One region of the Paenibacillus sp. JMULE4 genome, then DNA from elsewhere that is predicted to be linked to it. Evidence: a T-box and tRNA genes for the amino acid it is inferred to sense, from the RefSeq annotation. Region 1 holds a T-box; the other holds one or more tRNA genes.
What was found. The T-box of region 1 lies ahead of ileS (isoleucine--tRNA ligase). A T-box ahead of a tRNA ligase gene usually reads a tRNA of that ligase, here a tRNA-Ile.
Positions count from the first base shown of each region.

Region 2: it encodes a tRNA-Ile, which carries the amino acid that the T-box ahead of ileS (isoleucine--tRNA ligase) is inferred to sense. The anticodon was not compared.

Region 1 is NZ_SGWF01000014.1:24,699-35,923, reverse strand. It holds gene pgeF (peptidoglycan editing factor PgeF) at 1-268, shown strand, start outside; gene EXW96_RS13035 (YggS family pyridoxal phosphate-dependent enzyme) at 352-1,035, shown strand; gene EXW96_RS13030 (cell division protein SepF) at 1,066-1,491, shown strand; gene EXW96_RS13025 (YggT family protein) at 1,512-1,781, shown strand; gene EXW96_RS13020 (YlmH family RNA-binding protein) at 1,827-2,606, shown strand; gene EXW96_RS13015 (transposase) at 2,704-3,729, shown strand; gene EXW96_RS13010 (IS66 family transposase) at 3,644-4,297, shown strand; gene EXW96_RS13005 (DivIVA domain-containing protein) at 4,392-4,871, shown strand; T-box leader at 4,992-5,265, shown strand; partial or broken gene ileS (isoleucine--tRNA ligase) at 5,322-8,089, shown strand; gene EXW96_RS12995 (TraR/DksA C4-type zinc finger protein) at 8,146-8,910, opposite strand; gene lspA (signal peptidase II) at 9,022-9,543, shown strand; gene EXW96_RS12985 (RluA family pseudouridine synthase) at 9,547-10,497, shown strand; gene EXW96_RS12980 (aminotransferase A) at 10,514-11,225, shown strand, end outside.
Region 2 is NZ_SGWF01000013.1:221,897-233,121, forward strand. It holds gene EXW96_RS12640 (spore germination protein) at 1-48, opposite strand, end outside; gene EXW96_RS12645 (Hsp20/alpha crystallin family protein) at 186-659, shown strand; gene EXW96_RS12650 (spore germination protein) at 748-966, opposite strand; tRNA gene EXW96_RS12655 (tRNA-Leu) at 1,110-1,195, opposite strand; tRNA gene EXW96_RS12660 (tRNA-Ile) at 1,207-1,283, opposite strand; tRNA gene EXW96_RS12665 (tRNA-Met) at 1,293-1,369, opposite strand; gene EXW96_RS12670 (hypothetical protein) at 1,440-1,604, opposite strand; gene EXW96_RS28065 (hypothetical protein) at 1,749-1,877, opposite strand; gene EXW96_RS12680 (hypothetical protein) at 2,350-4,077, opposite strand; gene EXW96_RS12685 (efflux RND transporter periplasmic adaptor subunit) at 4,109-5,362, opposite strand; gene EXW96_RS12690 (efflux RND transporter permease subunit) at 5,414-8,521, opposite strand; gene EXW96_RS12695 (GbsR/MarR family transcriptional regulator) at 8,606-9,115, opposite strand; gene EXW96_RS12700 (hypothetical protein) at 9,339-11,225, opposite strand, start outside.

The DNA.
Region 1 (11,225 bases):
GGACAAAGTGATCGGAGAGCCGGGGCTGAGGTACAAAGATGAAGCCATAGGGGAAGTCCCTCCGCTGTATACCCGAAAACCGAACGGAAAATATAATTTAAACTTGCAACAAATAAACCGACAAATTATGATAAAAGCAGGAATTTTGCCATCAAATATCGAAATAAGTGGTTTATGCACAAGCTGTCGGCTCGATCTGTTTTACTCGCACCGCAAGAATGGCGGGTCAACGGGCCGCATGGCCGCATGGATCGGTTTGCGGGAATAAGCCGGTTTGAGGATCTTCCCATTCGGGGCTTTTGAACTCACGCTTGACGCAAGCCGGGAGGTAGGTGAATCTTTACAATGACATTGGAATTGCAAGCTCGCTTAAACGAGGTAAAAGGAAAGATTGCTGCGGCGTGCACGCGGGCGGGAAGAGATCCGCAAGAGGTGAGGATCATCGCCGTCACCAAGTACGTGTCGCTGGCTGCAACGGGGCAGGTTCTGCAGCAAGGGCTGACCGATATCGGAGAAAACCGCTGGCAGGATGCCGCGGCCAAATGGGAAGCTTTCGGCGATCGGGGGACCTGGCATTTCATAGGCCATCTGCAAACGAATAAAGTTAAGGATGTTGTCGGCCGGTTCGCCTACATTCATTCATTGGACAGGCTGTCGCTTGCCAAAGAAATAGAAAAGAAAGCGGCTTCCCTGGGAATGGAGATGCCGTGCTTCATCCAGCTTAACGTCTCCGGGGAAGAAACCAAATACGGTCTGGAGCCGGAAGCGCTGTTTGACTTCGTCAAAGAAATTCGCGAATATCGCCATATCCGAATTGCAGGTTTAATGACAATGGCGCCTTATGAGACGGAGCCGGAGCAAACCCGTCCCGTATTCCGGGGGTTAAGAGAGTGGCGCGATCGACTGAATCGGGAAGCATTGCTCGATTACGAAGTCGGTCACCTATCGATGGGGATGTCCAACGACTTTGAAGTCGCGGTTGAAGAAGGGGCGACTTGGGTGCGTCTCGGTTCTATTCTGGTGGGAAAAGAGTGAGGCTGTAAGAAACACGAAGGAGGAGTGGACATGGGCGTCATGAACAAATTCATGAATTTAATCGGTTTGCAGGAAGAAGAAGAAGTAGTGGAGCGCGAACGTATCGTAGAACAGCATGAAGAAGTTGAAACCCCGGCGCAGGATACACGTAAACATAAGGGGAACGTTGTGAGCATTCACTCGCAAAAAAATGTCCGGGTCGTGCTGAACGAGCCGCGCACCTATGAAGAGACGCAGGAAATTGCCGATCATTTGCGCTACCGGCGTCCGGTGGTGGTCAATTTGCATCGCGTTCGTCCGGACCAGGCGACCCGGATCGTCGATTTTTTGAGCGGAACCGTGTACGCACTGAGCGGCTCGATATCGAAAATTGGCCCCAACATCTTTTTGTGTACTCCGGATACCGTAGAAATTCACGGTTCGATCTCGGAAACCATGAATCATGACGAAGGATAGCCCCCACTAAACAAAACGAGGTGAACAGCTTGATTGAGGGTTACATACGCACTCTGGTCGATATCTACCAATACGTACTCATCGCCTATGTTCTGCTCTCCTGGCTGCCGAATGCGCGGGAAAGCTTTATCGGAGAATTTCTGGGAAAGCTGTGCGAGCCGTATTTGAGCATCTTCCGCCGCTTTATTCCGCCCATTGGCGGGATGATCGATATTTCTCCGATCGTGGCGCTGATTGCACTCCGGTTCGTTGGCGAAGGGATTGTCGCGATCGTGTCCGCTATTTTTTAAGTCATCGGGCGGAACGGTGCATGGAGTCGAAGGAGATTTTGACGAATGAATGAACATATTTATGCCCACTTCCATCCGGATGAACACCGGTTTGTGGACAAAGCGGCCGAATGGGTGGAGCGGGCGGAGCAGCACGCTGTCAAACTTACCGATTTTTTGGACCCGCGCCAGGCATTTATCGTTACGTCGCTGGTGAACCGGAGTGCAGATGTTCACGTGCGCTTTGACGGAGGCCATCCCGGCGCCGAGCGCAAACGGGCATTCATCGCTCCGGATTACCGCGTATTGGACGACGAAGACATGGGCATTCGCCTGATCGGAGTGACTTCGCCCGACGAGAAGCTGCAGCAGCTCGATCACGGGGACTATATGGGAGCGATCTTAGGGCTTGGCATCAAGCGCGATAAGGTGGGCGACATCTATGTCCGACCGGACGGCTGCCATTTTCTCGCCGCCGCCGAGGTCGCCGATTATATCCGGCTGAACCTGAACGCTGTCCATCGTGTGCATGTGCAAACCGAGCTGCTGCCTTTGGACCGTCTTATCAGCACAGAGGTCAAGCTGGACGAGATGAGCCTGTCGGTCGCTTCACTGCGCCTGGACGGTATTGTCAGTGATGTATACCGGTTGAGTCGCGCCAAAGTGCTGATCCCGATTAAAGCGGGGCGGTGCAAGGTTAACTGGAAGCAGGTGGAAGATCCGAGCAAGCCGCTAAAACAAGGGGATGTCGTATCTCTTCAGGGCTTCGGACGCTTCAAGCTGCTTGAGGTCGAGGGTGTGACCAAAAAGGGGAGGTACCGCGTGAAAATCGGCAAGTATGCTTAAGCCGATTTTTTTTCTACGACTGACCAATTAACTAACAAGGATTTCCAAAGCCTCTGTCGAAATAGTTAATAGCTAAATTTGACGGAGGTTTTCGTTGATGCCCTTACCCAAAAATCGCGTTATCCCGGAAAAGAAAATTTACTTTCGTGCGGAGGTTCAACATTGTCCTCATTGCGGGACGAAGCTCAAGCGACATCATACCGCTTGGAAGAAAAACATCATCACGTTGAACGGCGTTATCCAAGTATGGAACATGGCATATCACTGCCCGAATGTCGACTGCGCTTATCCAAAAGCCTACTACAAATCGGTCGAAGCCGATTCGTTGTGCATGAAACATACCTCTTACGGTTTCGATGTGCTGGCGTTGGTCGGCCAGTTGCGATTCAAGCATCATATGACCATTACGGAAATTACCGAGGAGTTAAATTGCCGCGGGGTTGCCACCTCAGAGCGGAACTCTCAAAGACTGTACGAACGATATTTGACCTTGCTCCGTGCCAGTGTAACGGATCACGTGAAGGACGTTCTAAAGCAAGTCGTTCAAGACAATGGTGGCATCATGATCTCCATGGACGGCGTGCAACCGGAGAAAGGGAATGAGACGCTGTATGTCATTCGAGAAGTCTTCAGCGGTACCATTCTGGCCGCTCAAAACCTAAAAAGCGGCTCGGCTGAGGAATTGAAGAAGCTCATCACGCCGATCATCGAGTTAGGCTTTCCAATCATCGGCATCGTGACGGATGGGCAGCAGTCCATCCGCATATCCATGGAGTCGTTGTTGCCGGATGTTCCCTATCAGTACTGCCAGTACCATTACCTCAAGGACATCGCCAAACCAGTTGTCGACTTGGACCGCAAGCTCAAAACCGGGATCAAGAAAAGCCTCCGCGGAATCCGTGAGATCGAAAAGAAAATTGAGAACGACGATTCGGCAGAAGCCGAAGTTGCCAAAGATTACGTCGCAGCTGTTCGTTCGTTGTTGCTCGAAGATGGAAACCCGCCGCTAGATCTGCCGGGGATTCGGATTTACGAGAATGCACAAGCCATTCAGGCTTCCCTCCAAAGATGCCTGGATAAAAAAGGGGACCTCGCTGCTGAAAAACGTCGTCAGAATATTTAATAAACTTAAAGAATTTCAGCAAGCCTACGAAGAGGTCAAGCGTTGGGCGCTGCCGCTCAATCACGTGGCCGATATCCTGAATCCCGACGCGGATAAAAGCAGTGATTCGGTTCGGTTTCATCTACAGCATCTGCTTCAATGGGTCGAACAAGCTTACACCGAAGAGTACGACAAGCCGATGGTTGCCAACTTGATGAGCTATACCAAAGGATTTTGGAAAGGCTTGTTTACTTGCTACGATCATCCCCACGTTCCGCGAACCAACAACGATCACGAGCGGTTTTTTCGCCGTACCAAGACCCGCCACCGGCGTATGACCGGGTTACGAAGCTGGAACGAATACATTCTCCGCAGCGGCGAAATGGTCGTGTTCGTCGACGATGCGCTTCAGCAAAAAGACCTTGTGAAACGGCTCCAAAACGTGAAGTACCAAACCTTCCAAGCGGAACGTCAACGTTGGGCATCTCGTTTGTCGGAAGGAGCTAAACGAAGACGTTTCAGAAGCAATCCAGAAAAATACCTTCAAAACGCTGAAAATAAATATTGTGCGTTAATTGGTCAGTCGTAGTTTTTTTTGTTTGCGATTGCAGGAAATTGCAGTCAATTGTCGAATATAGCAATACGTGATTAGGTTGGTTGCTAAATTTGCAGGAGGTGCAACAATGGCTTTAACCCCGCTCGACATACATAATAAGGAATTCAAACGGTCATTTCGCGGTTATGATGAGGATGAAGTCAATGAGTTTTTGGATCAGGTGATCAAGGATTATGAAGTGTTAATCCGTGAAAATAAAGAATTGCAGAATCAGCTGAACGCGATTCAAGAACGGCTGGATCATTTTGCCAACATTGAAGAAACGTTAAGCAAGACCATCATCGTCGCGCAGGAAGCGGCCGATGAAGTCAAGACGAATGCGAAGAAGGAAGCGCAGCTGATCCTTAAGGAAGCGGAGAAGAATGCAGACCGCATCATCAACGAAGCCCTCTCGAAGACACGCAAAATCGCCATGGAAACCGAGGAGCTGAAAAAACAGGCGTCGATTTATCGCACGCGTTTCCGCACGCTGATTGAGGCGCAGCTGGAACTGCTCAGCAAAGAAGACTGGACTTCTCTCGAACGCATGGAAGTAGAGCAGCCATAAAGCAAAGCCAGTGACATATACGGCTGCACCCGGGTTCATGCCTGTTTTTGACCGGAGCTGCACTCGGATGTTGACGCCGCCGCTGATTTCCGCTATACTCCACTCTATAAGTGAACATGAGTGAAAGCGATGATTGGGACGAGTACTTGGCGTCAAGCTGATGTCAGCGAACCGGGGGTTGGTGCGAGCCCGGACTTTGGCGGCGAAGGAATATCACCCATGAGCATCTCTTGAACCGATTAGAAGTAAAGAGCATCGGCTGATCCCGTTATCGATCATGGAGCGAAGACGCTTCGGTGAAAGGGCAGGTTGGCTGGCTTGAATGGTCAAGCGATCGCCCTGTATTCGTTTGTGTCTTAATTTGGGTGGTACCGCGAGACTTCTCGTCCCTAAGGGATAAGAAGTCTTTTTTGCGTTTATATCAAGTAAGGAGTGAATGGTGCAATGGCAATGGATTATGGCAAAACATTGAACCTGCTGCAGACCGATTTTCCGATGCGCGGAAATCTGCCGCAGGCCGAACCGAAGATGCAGCAGCGCTGGGAAGAAATGGACATTTATCGTATGGTTCAGGAGAGCCGTAAAGGCAAACCGAAGTTTATACTGCACGACGGCCCGCCGTATGCGAACGGCGATATTCATATAGGTCATGCGTTAAACAAGATCATCAAGGATATTATCGTCCGCTTCAAAACGATGCAGGGCTATGACGCTCCTTACGTGCCCGGCTGGGATACGCATGGGCTGCCGATCGAGCAGGCGATTGCCAACAGCGGCAAGGTTGACCGGAAGAAGATGAGCGTGCCCGAATTCCGGGACTACTGTAAAGCGTATGCCTTGGAATGGGTTGAAAAGCAAAAGGCCCAGTTCAAGCGTCTTTCGATCCGCGGGGATTGGAACAACCCTTACATCACGCTTCAGCCGAAGTATGAGGCGCAGCAAATCCGCGTTTTCGGCGGAATGGTGAATAAAGGCTATATCTATAAAGGGTTGAAGCCGGTCTATTGGTCTCCGTCGTCCGAAAGCGCCCTGGCGGAAGCTGAAATCGAGTACAAAGACAAAACGTCCACTTCGATCTATGTTGCTTTTGAAGTGAAGGACGGTAAGGGCAAGCTTCCGGAGGATGCGTCCATCGTCATCTGGACCACAACGCCATGGACACTTCCCGCTAACCTGGGGATCAGCCTTCACCCGGATTTCGATTATACTCTGGTGGAAACCGGCGGCAAAAAATATGTGCTGGCCCAAGGACTTCTGGAAGCTGTCTCCAAGGAAATCGGCTGGACCGATGTTAAGGTATTGTCCACCCTAAAGGGAAGCGAGCTGGAATATGTACTCTGCAAGCATCCGTTTTATGACCGTACTTCACTTGTGATGGTTGGCGAGCACGTAACGCTAGATGCCGGTACCGGATGTGTGCACACGGCGCCGGGCCACGGCGAGGACGACTTTGTGATCGGGCAAAAATACAACCTCGGCGTGCTTTGTCCTGTAGATGATCAGGGGCATTTTACTTCGGAGGCCCCGGGCTTTGAAGGGCTGTTTTATGAAAAAGGAAATAAGATCATCACGGAGAAGCTGCAGGAATCCGGGCATCTGCTTCATATGACCACGATCCAGCACCAATATCCGCACGATTGGCGGACGAAAAAACCGGTGATTTTCCGTGCTACGGAACAGTGGTTTGCGTCTGTCGACGGATTCCGCCAGGCCATGCTGGATGAAATCAAAAGACTCAAATGGACGCCGGAGTGGGGGAAACCCGCCTGCATAACATGATTGCCGACCGTGGAGACTGGTGTATTTCACGGCAGCGCGCCTGGGGCGTTCCGATCCCGATTTTCTACTGCCGGAGCTGCAGCGAGCCCCTGGTCAGCGAAGCGACGATTGAGCATGTGGCATTGATTTTTGAACGGGAAGGCTCCAATGCCTGGTTCTTGAAGGATGAGAAACAGCTGCTTCCGGACGGGACCGTATGTCCGAAATGCGGGCACGATCATTTCCGCAAGGAAACCGACATTATGGATGTCTGGTTCGATTCCGGTTCAAGCCATTCCGCTGTACTGGAAACGCGCGAAGAGCTGCAGTGGCCTGCGGATCTGTACCTGGAAGGCTCGGACCAATACCGCGGCTGGTTCAACTCCTCGTTGATTACTTCGGTGGCGGTCAAGGGCTCTGCACCGTACAAAGGAATTTTGAGCCATGGCTTTACGCTGGATGGAGAAGGCCGCAAAATGTCCAAATCGCTGGGCAACACGGTAGATCCGAACCAGGTATCGAATAAGCTGGGCGCCGACATTTTGCGTTTGTGGGTATCGTCTACGGATTACCAGTCGGACGTGCGCATCTCGGATAACATCCTGAACCAAATTTCCGAAGGATACCGCAAAATCCGTAATACGCTCCGGTTCTTGCTCGGGAATCTATATGATTTCAACCCGGCGACAGACCGGGTAAGCGTGGATCAAATGAACGAGCTGGATCGTTATGCGCTGGTGCGATTGCACCGGATGGCAGAACGTGTCATCGAAGCATACGACAACTATGAATTCCATGTGGTCTATCAGGCTGTGCACCATTTCTGCGCGGTGGAGATGAGCGCCTTCTATCTCGATATTCTGAAGGATCGTCTGTATGCGAGCGCGCCGAAGGATCCGCAAAGAAGAGCGGCACAAACCGTATTATATGATGCCCTCACGGCAATAACTAAATTGATCGCACCGATTTTGCCGCATACGGCCGATGAGGTTTGGAACTATATCCCCGGAATAGAGCTGCCCAGCGTACAAATCGCAGAGCTTCCGCAGGTGGACAGAAGCTTGTTTGACGGCCAGCTGGAAGAGAAGTGGGAGAAGTTCACGGAACTGCGCGACGACGTGCTGAAGTCGCTTGAGGAGGCCCGTAAGGCTAAGCTGATTGGAAATTCGCTCAGCGCGGCGGTTCATTTGTACCCGGATCAGGAGACGCAGCAGTTTTTGAGCGGCTTCGACCGGCTGGATCTGCTGTTTATCGTATCGGCCGTACATGTGCATGAGGCCGGCGCTGCGATTCCGGAGGACGCTCATGCCTATAAAGGCATGTCGGTGAGCATTTCCGTAGCGGAAGGCGAGAAGTGCGAACGCTGCTGGATCGTCACGCCGGAAGTCGGCCATCATGAAACGCATCCTTCGCTTTGCAAACGTTGTGCCGAAGTTTTGGAGTCGGGTGTAGAAGCGTAAAACAGATCAACGAGCTGATCCGAGGGAAATCAAACCCAAGGATAAGCTCGTTATTTCTAGGACTTATCCTCGTCCTCCAGGGTTCGATCCGGCTCAAGCAGCCCATAGCCTTCACCGCTTCGCATATAATCTTTATAAGCTTTATTGCGGACAACAGTGACATGCTGACCGTACATGTCGGTGGCCAAAAAGCTTTCGAACGGTTCCACATAGCCGACGGCTTCATCGGCCTCGATTTCCATTTCGTTATAGCTGTCCGCTTCATTCGGGTTCTCGGCCATGGCCGGAGAGTTGGACGAGCCCCAGCTTTCTACAATTTGCCAGGCGTCCTCGCCGTCGAATGAATTCTCTTTGGAAAGCTCGTCAAGGCTGGTGCGTCCGAAAGGCGGAGCCAGCAGCTCCTCCTCTGCCGGACGACGGTCGGACGCGTGCGGATCCGGTACGTGATCGACGCAGTAAGCTGCTGTCGGGACCGCCTGCAGACGTTCGAACGGAATCGGCGCGCCGCATGTTCGGCATACCCCGTAAGTGCCGTCCTGAATACGTTGAAGCGTCTCTTTGATGTCGGACAGATGACGCTCGGCGTTCTCGAGCAGCGCAATGTCTTTGCCGCGTTCGAACATCTCGGTGCCCAAATCGGCGGGATGGTTGTCATTGGTGGACAGATCACCGGTTTGGACACGCATCTCGTCGCCCAAACCGAAATGTTCGCCGTCTTGCAAATGCTCTTCGAGCCAATGCTTCTCTTCACGCAGCGTGTTCGTCAATTCCTGAAGCTGCTGCGCTGTAAGCGAATGGGATGGTACGGGTCCGCTCGTCATTGAGTAGCCTCCTTTTTACACAATCGCAAGTAACGTTATTTTTCACGGTTCCGGCTGTTCTTAGGCAAGGGAATCGTTGTTAGCACGGAAACGGATAAAGGAGCTGGTACGTTGAAATATTACATCTACGCATTGATCGTGCTGCTGCTGGATCAGGCAACCAAATGGATCATTGTCAGCCAAATGGCGCTGGGAGAAGTTCGTTCAGTCATCGGCGAGTTTTTTCAGATCACGTCACATCGGAACCGCGGCGCCGCCTTTGGCATTTTGCAGGATCAGCGCTGGTTTTTTATTGTGATCACGATCGGTGTTGCCGTAGGAGTGATCTGGTACCTGCAAAAAACGGTAAAGGAAGGCAAAAAGCTGCTCCCGTTTGCTTTGAGCCTGCTGCTTGGCGGCGCACTTGGCAATTTTATCGATCGGGCGTTATTCGGTGAAGTGGTTGACTTTTTGATGTTCCGGTTTCAATTTAACTGGTTCGGTACTCCTGTAGATTATACTTATCCGATTTTTAATGTGGCCGATATGGCCATTGTCATCGGCGTTGTACTGATTTTCGTAGATTCGTTCATCAGCTGGCGTCAGGAAAGCAAACAAAATGCACAAAGCAATACGGAAGGCGGAGATGCGTAAATCATGAGCATAGGGGAAGAACGTGAATCCTCGGACAACCGGTTTGAATGGATTGCCGAGCCTGAAGAAGCGGGAGAAAGAATTGATAAGTTCCTGACGGAAGTATTGGAGGAAGAAGTATCCCGTACACAGGTGCAGCAGTGGGTCAAAGACGGACATGTCACCGTCAATGGAAAGACCGTAAAGCCCAATTATAAATTGTCGGATGGAGATACCGTTGTGCTGATGATGCCGGAGCCTGAGGAGCTGGAGTTGGCGCCGGAGGCCATTCCGATTGAGGTCGTCTACGAAGATTCCGATGTGATTGTGGTCAATAAGCCGCGCGGGATGGTTGTGCACCCGGCACCGGGACATCCGGGAGGGACGCTGGTGAATGCGCTGCTCTACCACTGCAAGGATTTGTCTGGTATTAACGGCATCATGCGTCCGGGGATCGTTCATCGCATCGATAAAGATACGTCGGGGCTGTTGATGGCGGCCAAGAATGATCTGGCCCACAATAGTCTTGCCGAGCAGCTGAAGGCTCATACGGTGAACCGCAAATACTTGGCGCTTGTTCATGGGAACGTGCCCCATGATAATGGTACGGTGGATGCTCCGATCGGCCGCGATCCGAAGGATCGCAAGCTGTACACGGTTACGGAACGAAACAGCAAGCATGCGGTCACTCATTTTGCCGTCATCGAACGTTTCAAGGATTACACCCTGCTCGAGCTGAAGCTGGAAACGGGGAGGACGCACCAGATTCGGGTACATATGAAATTTATCGGCCACCCGCTGGTGGGCGATCCGGTTTACGGCCCGTCGAAAAGCAGGGGAGTCCATATGGAAGGCCAGGCGCTTCATGCCGCCGTGCTTGGTTTCGAGCATCCGCGGACGGGAGAATCACTGCAGTTTGAAGCTCCGATGCCGGAGGATATGGTGAGCGTACTCGAAGTATTAAAAACAAGGTAGAGGAAGAGAAACGGACATGGAGCATTTAGAGCGTCTAGTTAATCCGAGAGTCAAGGACATTCAAATATCCGGCATCCGCAAAATATCCAATCTGGTGGCGACCTATAAGGATGCGATCACACTCACGATCGGCCAGCCCGATTTTCCGACGCCGGAGCATATTTTGCGGTCTGCCGAGCAAGCTATTACAGACCACCGGACCACTTATACCCCTAATCCGGGTATTCTGGAGCTGAGACAGGCAGCCAGCGCTTTTATCGAGAAAAAGTACGGGTTAACGTACGGTGCGGCGGATGAAGTCATTATAACTACGGGCGCAAGTCAAGCGCTCGATATTACGCTGCGTACGATTCTGGACGAAGGCAGCGAGGTGATTCTGCCCGGACCGATTTATCCGGGATATGAGCCATTGGTTCGCCTGTGCGGGGGCGTTCCCGTATACGTGGATACACGGGCCAACGGCTTCAAGCTGACGGCGGAGCTGCTGGAGCCGCATATCACCGGGAAGACGAGATGCATCATCTTGTGCTATCCGTCCAATCCTACAGGTCGCGTCCTGTCGGAAACGGAGCTGTCGGAGATGGCGCGGCTGCTTGCGCAGCGGGATATTTTCGTCATATCCGATGAAATCTACAGCGAGCTGATTTACGACGCGCCTCATCGGTCGATTGCCGCTTTGCCGGGCATGCGGGACAAAACGATCGTGATCAACGGATTGTCCAAATCGC
Region 2 (11,225 bases), on a different contig from region 1:
GCCTGTACCTACACTCACAATCTTAATTGCACCCACGATGGCCGGCATGGCAGCAACACCTTACCCGTTATGGATTTGATTCATTATATGTTCTGATCCCAGAAAGTATGTGTTTTGCTTCGTTATCAAGGTTATCCTTTGCGTTTCACATTCATATACTGAAGCAGTAAGGAGAGTGGATGATCATGGACGAAAACAAAAATAACAACAATTTCTTCGATATAAATTGGAAAAATTTCGAGCAATTTTTTGGCGGGAAGCTGCCTTTTACAGGACCCATGAACCCGGGGAAGGAGAGTGAACCTATGGCATGGGTTGAAAATTATGTAAAGAACGTCATGAAGCAAGCGATGCCGAATATGGATTCCCCTTCACTCAAGCATCATTTTCATACCGAGATTTTTGATACTCACAACAATGTTATTGTGAAAGTTCATGTCCCGGATAAAGCGCAAGCACGCAAGCTGAGGGTTAAGCTGAACCTGAACCAAGTTCGCCTGGAGGGGCTGCCGGACAACAAAACGCAGACCATCCGATTGGCCAGTCTGGTGGTTCCCGAAAGCTGTAAAGCGGTCTATCGAAACGGCATTCTGCAGCTCCACATACGAAAGCAAAGCGCGGAGAACCCTTACCAGGAAATCGATATCCGGTTTACGTAAAATACAAATCAGCGCATCCCGTCCGTTTTCGTTCAGTACGGAGAGATGCGCATCGGACTAACGCTGCATCGCCGGCACGATATGCGGCCTAATTGTTTCCCGCATTATTCGAATCGGCTACATCGGGATCGATCGTATTCGTGAAACTGATCAGCGTAAACGTAGCGCTGAAATCACCAGTATTGCTGCCTCCAGCCCCTGCGTTCGCTTTGGATGTGCTTTTAGGCGTAATTTGCAGGACATCGCCAAATACCAGCTCGCCAGCGTTACCAGTCACTTTAATGGGCGCCAAAATAATCGAAGGCATGGAACCCCTCCTCTTTCATGTGATTATATAAGTATATGAACGAGGGAATGAAAAAACACTCGCCTATAGTAAAAAAATACGAATAAAGGGTTTTGCTTTGGCGATTGCCAAGCAAAACCCTTTATAAAAATCGTTGTAAGAACTGCCGAAGACCGGACTCGAACCGGTACGGTAGTCACCTACCGCAGGATTTTAAGTCCTGTGCGTCTGCCAATTCCGCCACTCCGGCAAGATCTTATTTGGTGGGCCCTGAGGGACTCGAACCCCCGACCAATCGGTTATGAGCCGACCGCTCTAACCAACTGAGCTAAGGGCCCTGGTGTATTTGGTTGCGGGGGCAGGATTTGAACCTGCGGCCTTCGGGTTATGAGCCCGACGAGCTACCGGGCTGCTCCACCCCGCGCTATTGTTTCGCTTACGACAGCGACAAAATTAAATATACACCAAATAAATCGTTGAAGTCAAGCATAAAATTATACCATATACCTTACGCCAAAACGCCCTTTTTTGGATCGAAACACCTCTACCTCCGAAGGACATTCATAACCGTAGATCCACCAGTCTTCTTCCATCCGCTTGGCCAAGCAGCCGGCCTGAAATTTACTGTCGTACAATTTCACCCAATAAATCCAGTTCATTGTCCTCACTCCGCTTGATGTAGATGAAAAATAAAGTTCTGTTAATAGCTTAACCAAAATAAGTTGCCTTATTTTAAGGAAGCCTCTCCAAAATATAACAAGTATAATGAGGCGCGATGCAAGACATGTAGTTAGCTGATCTGCTCATCCAAATCGGTAAGGCAGCTGGATTTCCCTGACGATCAGAGCGATGTCTTCAATAGTGACTCCGCGTTCTTCCAGCTTCTGATATACCGCGGCTTTGACTTCCTTGCTGTGTACCTGACGTCTCATGGTAATAGCCTCCTTTTCTCCAATAGGATGTCCGTATCATATTATGTAAACGTTTGAATGCTGGTGTGGACGAACTGCTATTTCTGTTATTTTCCATTTTTCTTTTGGATAGATGGACCGGAAGCCATTATAATGTAAGCAAAGGAGGGATTGATATGTTCTATGGCATGCCGTCTTTCCGTCAACCGAAATCCGTGAATTCGCGGACCTTTACCGCAGAAGGTACGATCCCCATTTTCCGTTGCTTAAACCGCATCTTACCCTGCGGGAAAAAGAAGCCTGGGACAAGCCTCCGGCTTCCTTCAGATTCCGCCTCGCGGCGGACACCCTTGCCCTCAGCTACGGTAGGCGCTCGCCAGCCCCCGTTCGGGACTTTCACCCTAGAGATGACGCCCATGCTGGGCGTACACAGCAAGACGAAAGGCGGCCTGTAGAAGGCCGCCTTTCGCCGGAAATGAAATATAAAGTCGGATTATTGCTTGAATACGCCAAGCAGACGTTTACCTTCTGCACCTGTCTCTGTGGTAAACACTTCATAGATGCGAACGGATAACGGGTAACCAAACTGCTCGGAATTGCCGCTGAAGGTAAAGTTGTTTTCTCCGTTTACAATCCGGTTCGAACCGATGAAAGGAGCGGTTGCCGTTCCGAGTAAACGGTCTAAATTATCATAAAGCTCAAACTGCAAATGAGAGAAGCTCGGATCGATCTGAACCTGCTGCTGACGCTCGATATCAAAGAAAAATTTGGCTTTGTAGGAATGCGTAAGCGTCGTCGAGTTATACAGCGCGCTGATATTCCAGCTGCTTACCTTCACATCGAACGGATAAACACTAAATTGGTTTTGCTCGTTTTCGGGTTGAAGCGTCACATTATAAGTTGCGATGGTTGTTTTATACGGAGCCGCCGTCTTGGCGTCCAATACTCGGAGCGCCAGTCCTTTGCCCGTCTCGGAGAATGGCACCGTATACTGGAAGCTGACCGTAATCGATGAATTCGGCAGGACCGAAGGCGTGCTGATGCTCTGCTTGCTGCCGCTGTACTGGTATCCGTCCGCGCTCATGATTTCGGATTGGAAATTCGGTACGGCGATTGGACGGTCGCTCTTGTTCGTCAGCTTAAATTTGGCCGTGACGTTCTTGGAGCCTTCCTCTTTATTCTCATGCATGTTCAGTTCAACGACGGATACTTCCATATCCGGGTGAATCAAGGTGCTCAGGCTGTCAAATTTCATCGGCGCACCGAGCGTGTAAGCCTCATGGTTATTGATGTTTCCTTGGTTCGGAAGCAGAATGTTCAGGCGTCCCACATTGTAGGTCACCTTCTCTCCCGGCCCCCCTGCCCCGCCCTGGGCAAACGACTCGGGAGTCAGAAGGTTTAAGCTGGTGAGTACGGCATCCTGATCAACGGGAATGGAGTAATGGATATATTTTTTTTCTTTTGCTTCCAAGGCAACGATCCCCTGCTCTACCCGGCTGCCGGAGTAAATCTTGCCGTCCGTTTTACCGTCGATAACAAAATCAGGGACGATCTCTCTTTTGTCCGCCGGATTGTAAGCCAAAAGCTGTACGACGTAGAATGTACCCTCCTTGGTCGATTCTTTGTTGATGCCTACCGGTGTATATTGAATCGGAGAGATCACCGACGGAATCACGAAGGAGTCCGACCATTTTTTGACGGCCGCGGGATCCGTAATCGGCGTATCGCTTCCTTTCCACGTTTCTCCTTGAATCGGAGCGGCTGCGATCAGCGTCTCCTTCTTTGGATAGACATACACGTCTACATCCGTCCAGTTGACCTCGGTTAAGCTGACGCTGTCGGTCCGGTCGATAACCGTCATGTAGCTCAGCTCGGTATTGGCTTTCGGTTGAATCGCTTTGGCATTGGAGGCGCTAGGCTGCAGCGTATATTCAATGCCTTCGCTCGTCTTCACGCGAAGCTCGTATTCCGGAACTCTCGTTACGGCATTGCCGTTGTTCTTCATCCGGATGACGACACCCAGACGCGTCCCTTCCTGTACGCGTTCGTTCAATACGCTTTTGACCTCGACATCCAAGACCTGGGTCAATTTGTATGTAACGGCCGTCTGTGCGCTGACGGCGGGTTCTGAAGCCTCGGCCGCAAAAGCGGAGTAACCGGTGCTTATCATCGAGGCGGTAATTACAACAGATGCTACGGTTTTCTTCAGCTTGTGTTTCACTTGGGTTTCCTCCTGTCAAGTCTGATGTCGGTTATTTAGCCAACTGTACTTTTTCTTTGTCCTTTAATTGGTTTTGTCCAGATACGATCAGTTGTTCACCCTCACTGACGCCGGAGAGGACTTCCTGGAATGTATCGTTTACTCGTCCAAGCGACACCTTCCGCTTCTCCACCTGGTCGCCAACGAGAATAAACACAAAGGTTTCTCCGCCTTCACGCACAACACTGAGCGAAGGTACGGTGACAACCATCTGTTCGCTTTCCTCCGTAAGCAGAATTTGTGCCTTCATCCCCGGTTTCAGCTTACGGTCGCCATTGGGAACCTCCAATTCCAGTGTAAACGACTTCGATTGAGAGCTCATCACGTCGGCTAAGTAGCTCACCTTGGCTTTCGTATGATCCAACGTGCCCGGTATATAGAAGGTAAGCTCTGTCTTGCCCCTTACCAGCTTAGCCATTTCTTCCGTCAGCTCCGCCTTGATTTTGATCGGGTCAAGCTGCTGTACCTGGGCCGCACGGAACCCTCCATTCAAGTACATACCGACCTCGATAGGAAGATCCGTCAGTACACCGCTGACGGTGGCCTTCACTTCCATATTCTCGAGGGTGCGGTCGATCTCGCGGATGGATAAGTTCGATGTTTGGACAGCCTGTTCGAGCTGAGCCAACGAATTCGTGCTTTCAAGTGTTTTCAGCTTATTCTGACTGCTCTCCAGATCAAGGCGCAGGTTGTTAAGCTGCGACTCCATTTGCTCCAGCTGGAATTTGGTCACAAGCCCCATATCATAATCGTTGCGCATCTTGTTATAATCTTTTTCCATATCTTTGATGGACTGTTCAAGCTTCTTGATTCCGTTTTGCAGGTCCAGCTTGGAATCCGCCAAATCTTGACGAGCTTTGGCGATTTGCTGTTGAGCCGTGGCCAAAGCGATTTGTGTCTTTTCCTTTTGAATTAATACATCCGTAGGATCAAGCCGGAAAATCACCTCGCCTTTATTCACCATGTCGCCGCGTTTTTTCAGAATTTCCTTTATGTCGCCGCCCGCTTTGGTGACAATATCCATCTGTATGGAAGAGATGACGTCGGCCACTTGTTCCATAGGCTCACTGATTTTTCTCTTCTCGATGGGCGCCGCCCTTACGGTCTTCAATTGGGCTTCCGCCGTATTCGCCGTAGCATCCGCCGGGGGCTGAGAAGAACAACCCGTAAGGAGAGCCGCGCTGATGACAACAGCCCCCGCTATTTTGGTGCTATGTTTGACTGTATGATTCCATGTCCGATTCATTTGTGCCGATTCTCCTTTTCCTTTATCTATCGATACCGATCGCAGGTTGAATTAAGGTGCGACGGATTCTGTCTTCATAGCGACAGCCTGTTTCTTGTTCCGCCTGAACAATCTGCTTACTCGCTGCTTGGCTCCATCCACCAACTCATACATGACAGGCACCACAACCAGAGTCAGGATGGTAGAAGTCGTCAGACCTCCAATCACGACAACGGACAACCCTTTGGAAATAAGCCCTCCCTCAGCTGCTCCAAAGGCCATAGGCAGCATGGCGGTTATCGTAGCTCCGGCAGTCATAATAATCGGGCGAAAACGGCTTACTCCTCCTTCTATCAATGAATCGCGAATGGAATGCCCCGCCTCTACATTTTGCTGAACGCGGTCGACCAATACGATGGCATTCGTAACCACCACCCCGATCAGCATAAGAAATCCGATCAAAGATGTGATATTGATCGTTTCTCCGGTTAGCAAAAGCGCTATAAATCCGCCAATAGCGGCAAGCGGAAGCGAGAACAGGATAACGAATGGCGCGCTTGCGTTCCCAAAGGCGATAACCATGATCAGATAAACGATGCCGATGGCCGCGGCCATGGCAACAACCATATCACTAATCGTTTTTTGGATGTCGTCGCTAACCCCCTGAACTTCGGTCCGTACGCCGTTGGGAAGCTCAATGGTTCGCAGCGCCGCACTCACTTTATTGCTGACGCCGCCTTTGTCCTTGCTTTCGATCGAAGCCGTGATTCTTACATATTGTTCCTGATTTTCACGGGTAATGTTGGCCGGTGAATCGATTTGACGGACTTGAGCCACTTCATTCAAATAGACCGTAGAACCTCTCGGCGTCTTAATCTGGAGTTGGCCAATTTTATCCACCGAGTCTTTGAAATCGTCATCGAGCATGATCTTCGTATTAAATACGGTGTTGTCGAATCTGAGGTCACCGATACTGTCTTTGGACAGCCAGCTTCGGATATTCTCCAGAATTTGCCCGGAAGACAAGTCGTACAAACGCGCTTTGTTTTGATCGACCCTGATCTCCAGCTCCGTTTTTTTATCGCTTAAGCTGTCCTCGATCTCCGTCAGCTCCGGAAATTCGCGCATTTTTTCTTTGACTAATTCGGCTCCGATCATCAGTTGATCCAGATCGTCGCCTTTCAGCATGTAAATAAAATCCGATCCTGTTTGTGCGCCGCCCGATTCCGTCAAATTACCGGTAACCTCGGAGCCTTGCGGCATCATCTCTGCAATCTTGACCTTCATTTCTTCCAAAAGCTGTTTCGTATCGGAAGCTTCGGATGCTTTGGCCATAATCGAGGTTTTATAAGCGATCCGTTCCTCCCCGTAGTCAAAACCGACCATGGTGTTCACATAGGTAAAGGCCGGCTCATTGTTCGGATCCTTGGCGGCCAGAAGCATATTCTCCACTTCCTTAGCCTTTAAATCCATCGTTTCAAAGGACGTCCCGCGCGGCATCTCCATGGAAAACTGCACTTCTTTTGCCGTACTGCTTTCCGGTATAAACTCATATCCCATGAATGGAACCGTTCCGCCAATGGTCAGGATAAACAAAAGAAAGGAAGCAAAAACGGTTTTCTTTGGATTATCAAGGGTCCAGGAAAGAACCTTTTTATATCGGGTCATAAACTTTCCGTTGTTCGGTTCCTCATGGTGTTTAAGCTTCTGGTGGTTCAGTACCAGCAGTTTGGCCAGCATGGGAATGACGGTCAAAGCGACAACCAGCGAAGACAGAAGCGCCACCGCTATCGTAATGGCAAACGGTCTGAACACTTCACCTACGATCCCGCCTACAAAAGCAACCGGAACAAAAACGCCGGCTGTCGCTAAAGTCGACGAGGTGATGGCGGAAGCCACCTGGGATGTCGCATGCTTGATGACCGATTCGTTGCGTTCATGCGTCTTTACCAGTTCACTGTAAATATTCTCGATAACGACGATGCTGTCGTCCACTACCCGGCCTATGGCTATAGTCAGCCCACCCAGGGTCATGATGTTCAAGGTAATATCCAAAGGCACCATAACGAGCAGCGTAATTAAAATGGATAATGGGATAGAGACCAAAACAATGATCGTCATACGAATATTTTTTAAAAACAGCAGGATCATGAGCGAGGCAAACAGAGCACCCAGAACCGCTTTCTCCAACATGCCGTTGATCGACTTTTTGACTTCGTTGGCCTGGTTCATGATCGGGGTGAATTTCACATTAGGAAATTCCTTCTCCCAATTGGCGATCAGACCTTCGACTTTGCTGACAAATTCAACGGTATTCGCGTCTTTCGCTTTATAGAGCGTCAAGCCGATCGAAGGCTCGCCGTTCAATCTGGACAAGAATGTCGACTCGGAAATGGCTTCGACTTTAGCAATGTCCTTCAGCAGTACCGTATTGCCGTCCGTCGTATTGATTTTCATATTTTCAAGAGCATAGATGGAGTTCAAATCGCTTCGGACGCGCACCATTTGCGTATTGCCGTTAATATCAACGGAACCGGCGGGGCTTGTCGTAAGGGCGGCACGGATGCTTTGCGATACCTGAGCCGGGGTCAAGCCGTAGTTAATGAGCGCATTCATATTCAATTTCATATTCAGGGTAGCTTCCTGATTCCCCACGGCGTCCAGCCGGTCGATCCCGTCAAGTGTGCTCAAGGTAGGATCGATGATATCGTTGTAAATCCGATCGAGATCAGACTGATTTACCCCGTTCTGACCGCTCATCGCCAGAAAGTAGACCGGGATCGAGCTAAAGCCGAATTTGGCCACCTTGGGTTCGGAAGCGCCTTGAGGAAGGCTGACATTGGAAAGCATGCCTTCGATATCCCGCTTGGCTTCATCAGGATCCCGCCCGTTTTCCAGCTCGACTTGAATGGTCGAAAAATTGTCAGCGGAGGTCGAAGTAATTTTTTTGAGTCCTTCCAAACCGACGATCGCCTTCTCCAAAGGCTTGGTCACATCCTCCATCACGTCTCTGGGAGGTGCGACATACGTCGTGCTGACAAAAACCATGGGCAGCGAGATATCCGGCATTGTTTCCTGATTAATGGTTACAGCGGCATATCCGCCCCCGACGAACAACATCGCGCAAATGATGATGACGGCTGCGACGTTCTTCATGGAAAAACTCGATAAATGATTCATCTCTCTACTCCTCCATTACGATTGCTGACTACTTAGACGAGTTTTTTTCTGTATCCCCTTCAATAATACACCTGTTATTTCACATTATAGCTGCTCCCTTATCCGAATCCATTCTTCCTCAATGCCTTCGAGCCGCGACATGACCAGCCGATACATCGCCGCGCTCTCAATAAAACGGCGTTTGGTTACTTGAAAAGAAGCTTGCTCTTCCTCCGTCACATTATCGATTTGGGATAAAATCGTAAGCGACTCATCCACCTGCTTTGTGATGGACTCCACTTTATGCCGCATCGTGCGCAGCGTGATCGTACTAAAATCTTCAGCGATGTAATAGTAATCCTTGCGGTCGTTGCCGGTAGGTATTTTCTGGCACATACAGTGCTTCTCCAAAGCGCGGACCTGGACGCTGACAGCTGCCTTCGTCACTCCGAGCTCATCGGCCATTTCCTGCAGACTCAAAGGCTCAGGAGCGAAAAGCAGCAGCGCGAAAATTCTCCCGACCAAGGGACTGAAACCGTCCGTCTCAAAGGAAAGAGACAGATGATTGCTTGCGGCCTGCTTTAGTTCAGCAAAGCTTTGCGGCTTAGAATTCATGATAATCTCCTCGGTTATCTATGTAATTATCGTTAAGAATGTTGTTAACGATATAAATATAATAAACATAAGGTATCCTGCAAAACCTGTCAATGCTTCCAAAGCAAAATTAACCAAACGTTCATAATCACCCTGTGTCTTCATATAAAACCGTCCCCGCATTGCAATGATCGGCTGTGTCAGGGACGGCTTAAAGCTTTTTAATACAGATATATAGGAAGATCTATTTTATCGTTTCAAACCATAGGACCTGCTTCGAGGCGAGCAGCTTCTTCTGACCCTTAAAGGAATCGTAGATATTGAGTTTGTAACCCTTCAGAAATTGAACCTGATATATGATTTCGCTGTCCTGCTTCGTTATCTCTACATTCAAATGCTTACCGAGCTGCAGCCTGTCTGCCGCTCCGCTCGAGGAATCTCCTTCAGCCGCTTCTTCAAAAGCAAACTCCTTGGTGAAATTGAGTTTATCCTCGTCGTCTTTGATCTCAATGATTAACTTTCGGCCTTCCATGTTCGAGACGAGCAGCAAATCCTTGGACATCTCATAATCGAACTTCAGCTTCAGCCCCGTCTGATCGATTTGCGGCTTGATATTGCTGAGCGACAGCTTATAAGGAGCCAGATCGATGTCTTTGAAATGATCCTGAACCGTCTGGTTTTCCTGAGGGAGCCAGAAGGCCGCCGCATTCACGTAGGCATCCGGCTTTTTGCCGATTTCCGTAAGCTGATCCTCTGTGACCGCATCACCGATCATCACATGCGTTCCGGTGATCGGGAATGTTTTGGGAACGTTGCTGGACAGCATCAAAAGCGCCGTGCCTCCCGGATTGACCTTGCTCTTGATCTCCGTCACGGCTGCGGGATATACGGTTCCGTCCACCGTTTTGATATGGGCGACCAGCTGGGCGATATCCGTGAAACGCTTCTCCAGATTTTTCACTTCAAGCATCACCGCAAAGGTATTCGCCGTATCTCCGATGTACGTTTTGATTTCCCGAACCTTATAGCTTGCGCTTCTTCCCACGCTTGTCACATGATGAGCTTCGCCTATGTTGTTATACGTTACGTTCATCAGCTCCGCACGATGTACGAATTCCAGCAAATCGTCCGTCTGCGCCGCTCCTCCGTTTTGGGCATCATCGGCAGCGGTCTTTTCCTGAAGTACCAGCTTCACCTCACCGAATTCGTAGGTATACGGAATTTTGCCGATAAACTGGAACTGCGCCGATGCGCCCGGAGCCAAACCTATCACTTTATCCGTCCTGATCAGCTTCGCCTCCACCTTCACCGCGCCGTCGAGCATAAAGTATCCCGCCATGTCCGGGATCGGCAGCGATTCCGGACCGTTGTTGGAGAGCGTGAATCCGGCGGTCAAAATGTCCTGATCCTCCCAAGGCAAACGCTGCACGGTATTCAGCCGGGCCGTATAGGTTCCCTTTTTGTTCGAAAAGTGATATTCTTTGCCCGTGTCTACACTGTCCGCCTCCGATACCGGAGGCAGCGCAAAATACGCAATCGGCAGGTTCAGCTTCACATCGGCCGCATGCTGAATGATCACCAGCTGCCAGTTCTCCGGCTTCACGGAAACAGGTACGGAGCCGGACAGTTCAATCTCCTTGTCCACCTGCGGATTAATCGTGAGATCCTTGATTCCTTTGGCCTCCAAAGGATACATATATCCTTCGCTTGTGCGAAGCAAATACTGATACCCGGGAACCACCGCGCTTCGGGCGCCAATGTTTTCCATATTCATCACAATCGTGGGCGTATAGTTTTTTTCGTTTTTGCTCAGCAGCACTTTCTTGATGGATGTCTTGACCGGATTGCCGGCAATCTGGATCGTATGAGCCCCGCCTGCTGCCGTTACGATGCTGTAGTTTGCCGGAACGGCCACTTCGCCGATTTTGCGTTCGAAGTTGGTCTGTGAGAAATCCCATTTGATGAATTCAAAAATAAGGTCTTTTAGCCCGGTCGTTTCATTGACGCTGGCATAGAAGCTGATGTCCTGGCTGGACTTTGGTGTGATCCGGTTTTTGTCTTTATCCTGCGGCAGTACACGAACCGAGATTTGATTGCCGGTCTTCGTCTTCAGCCGGACCCAATAATCGAT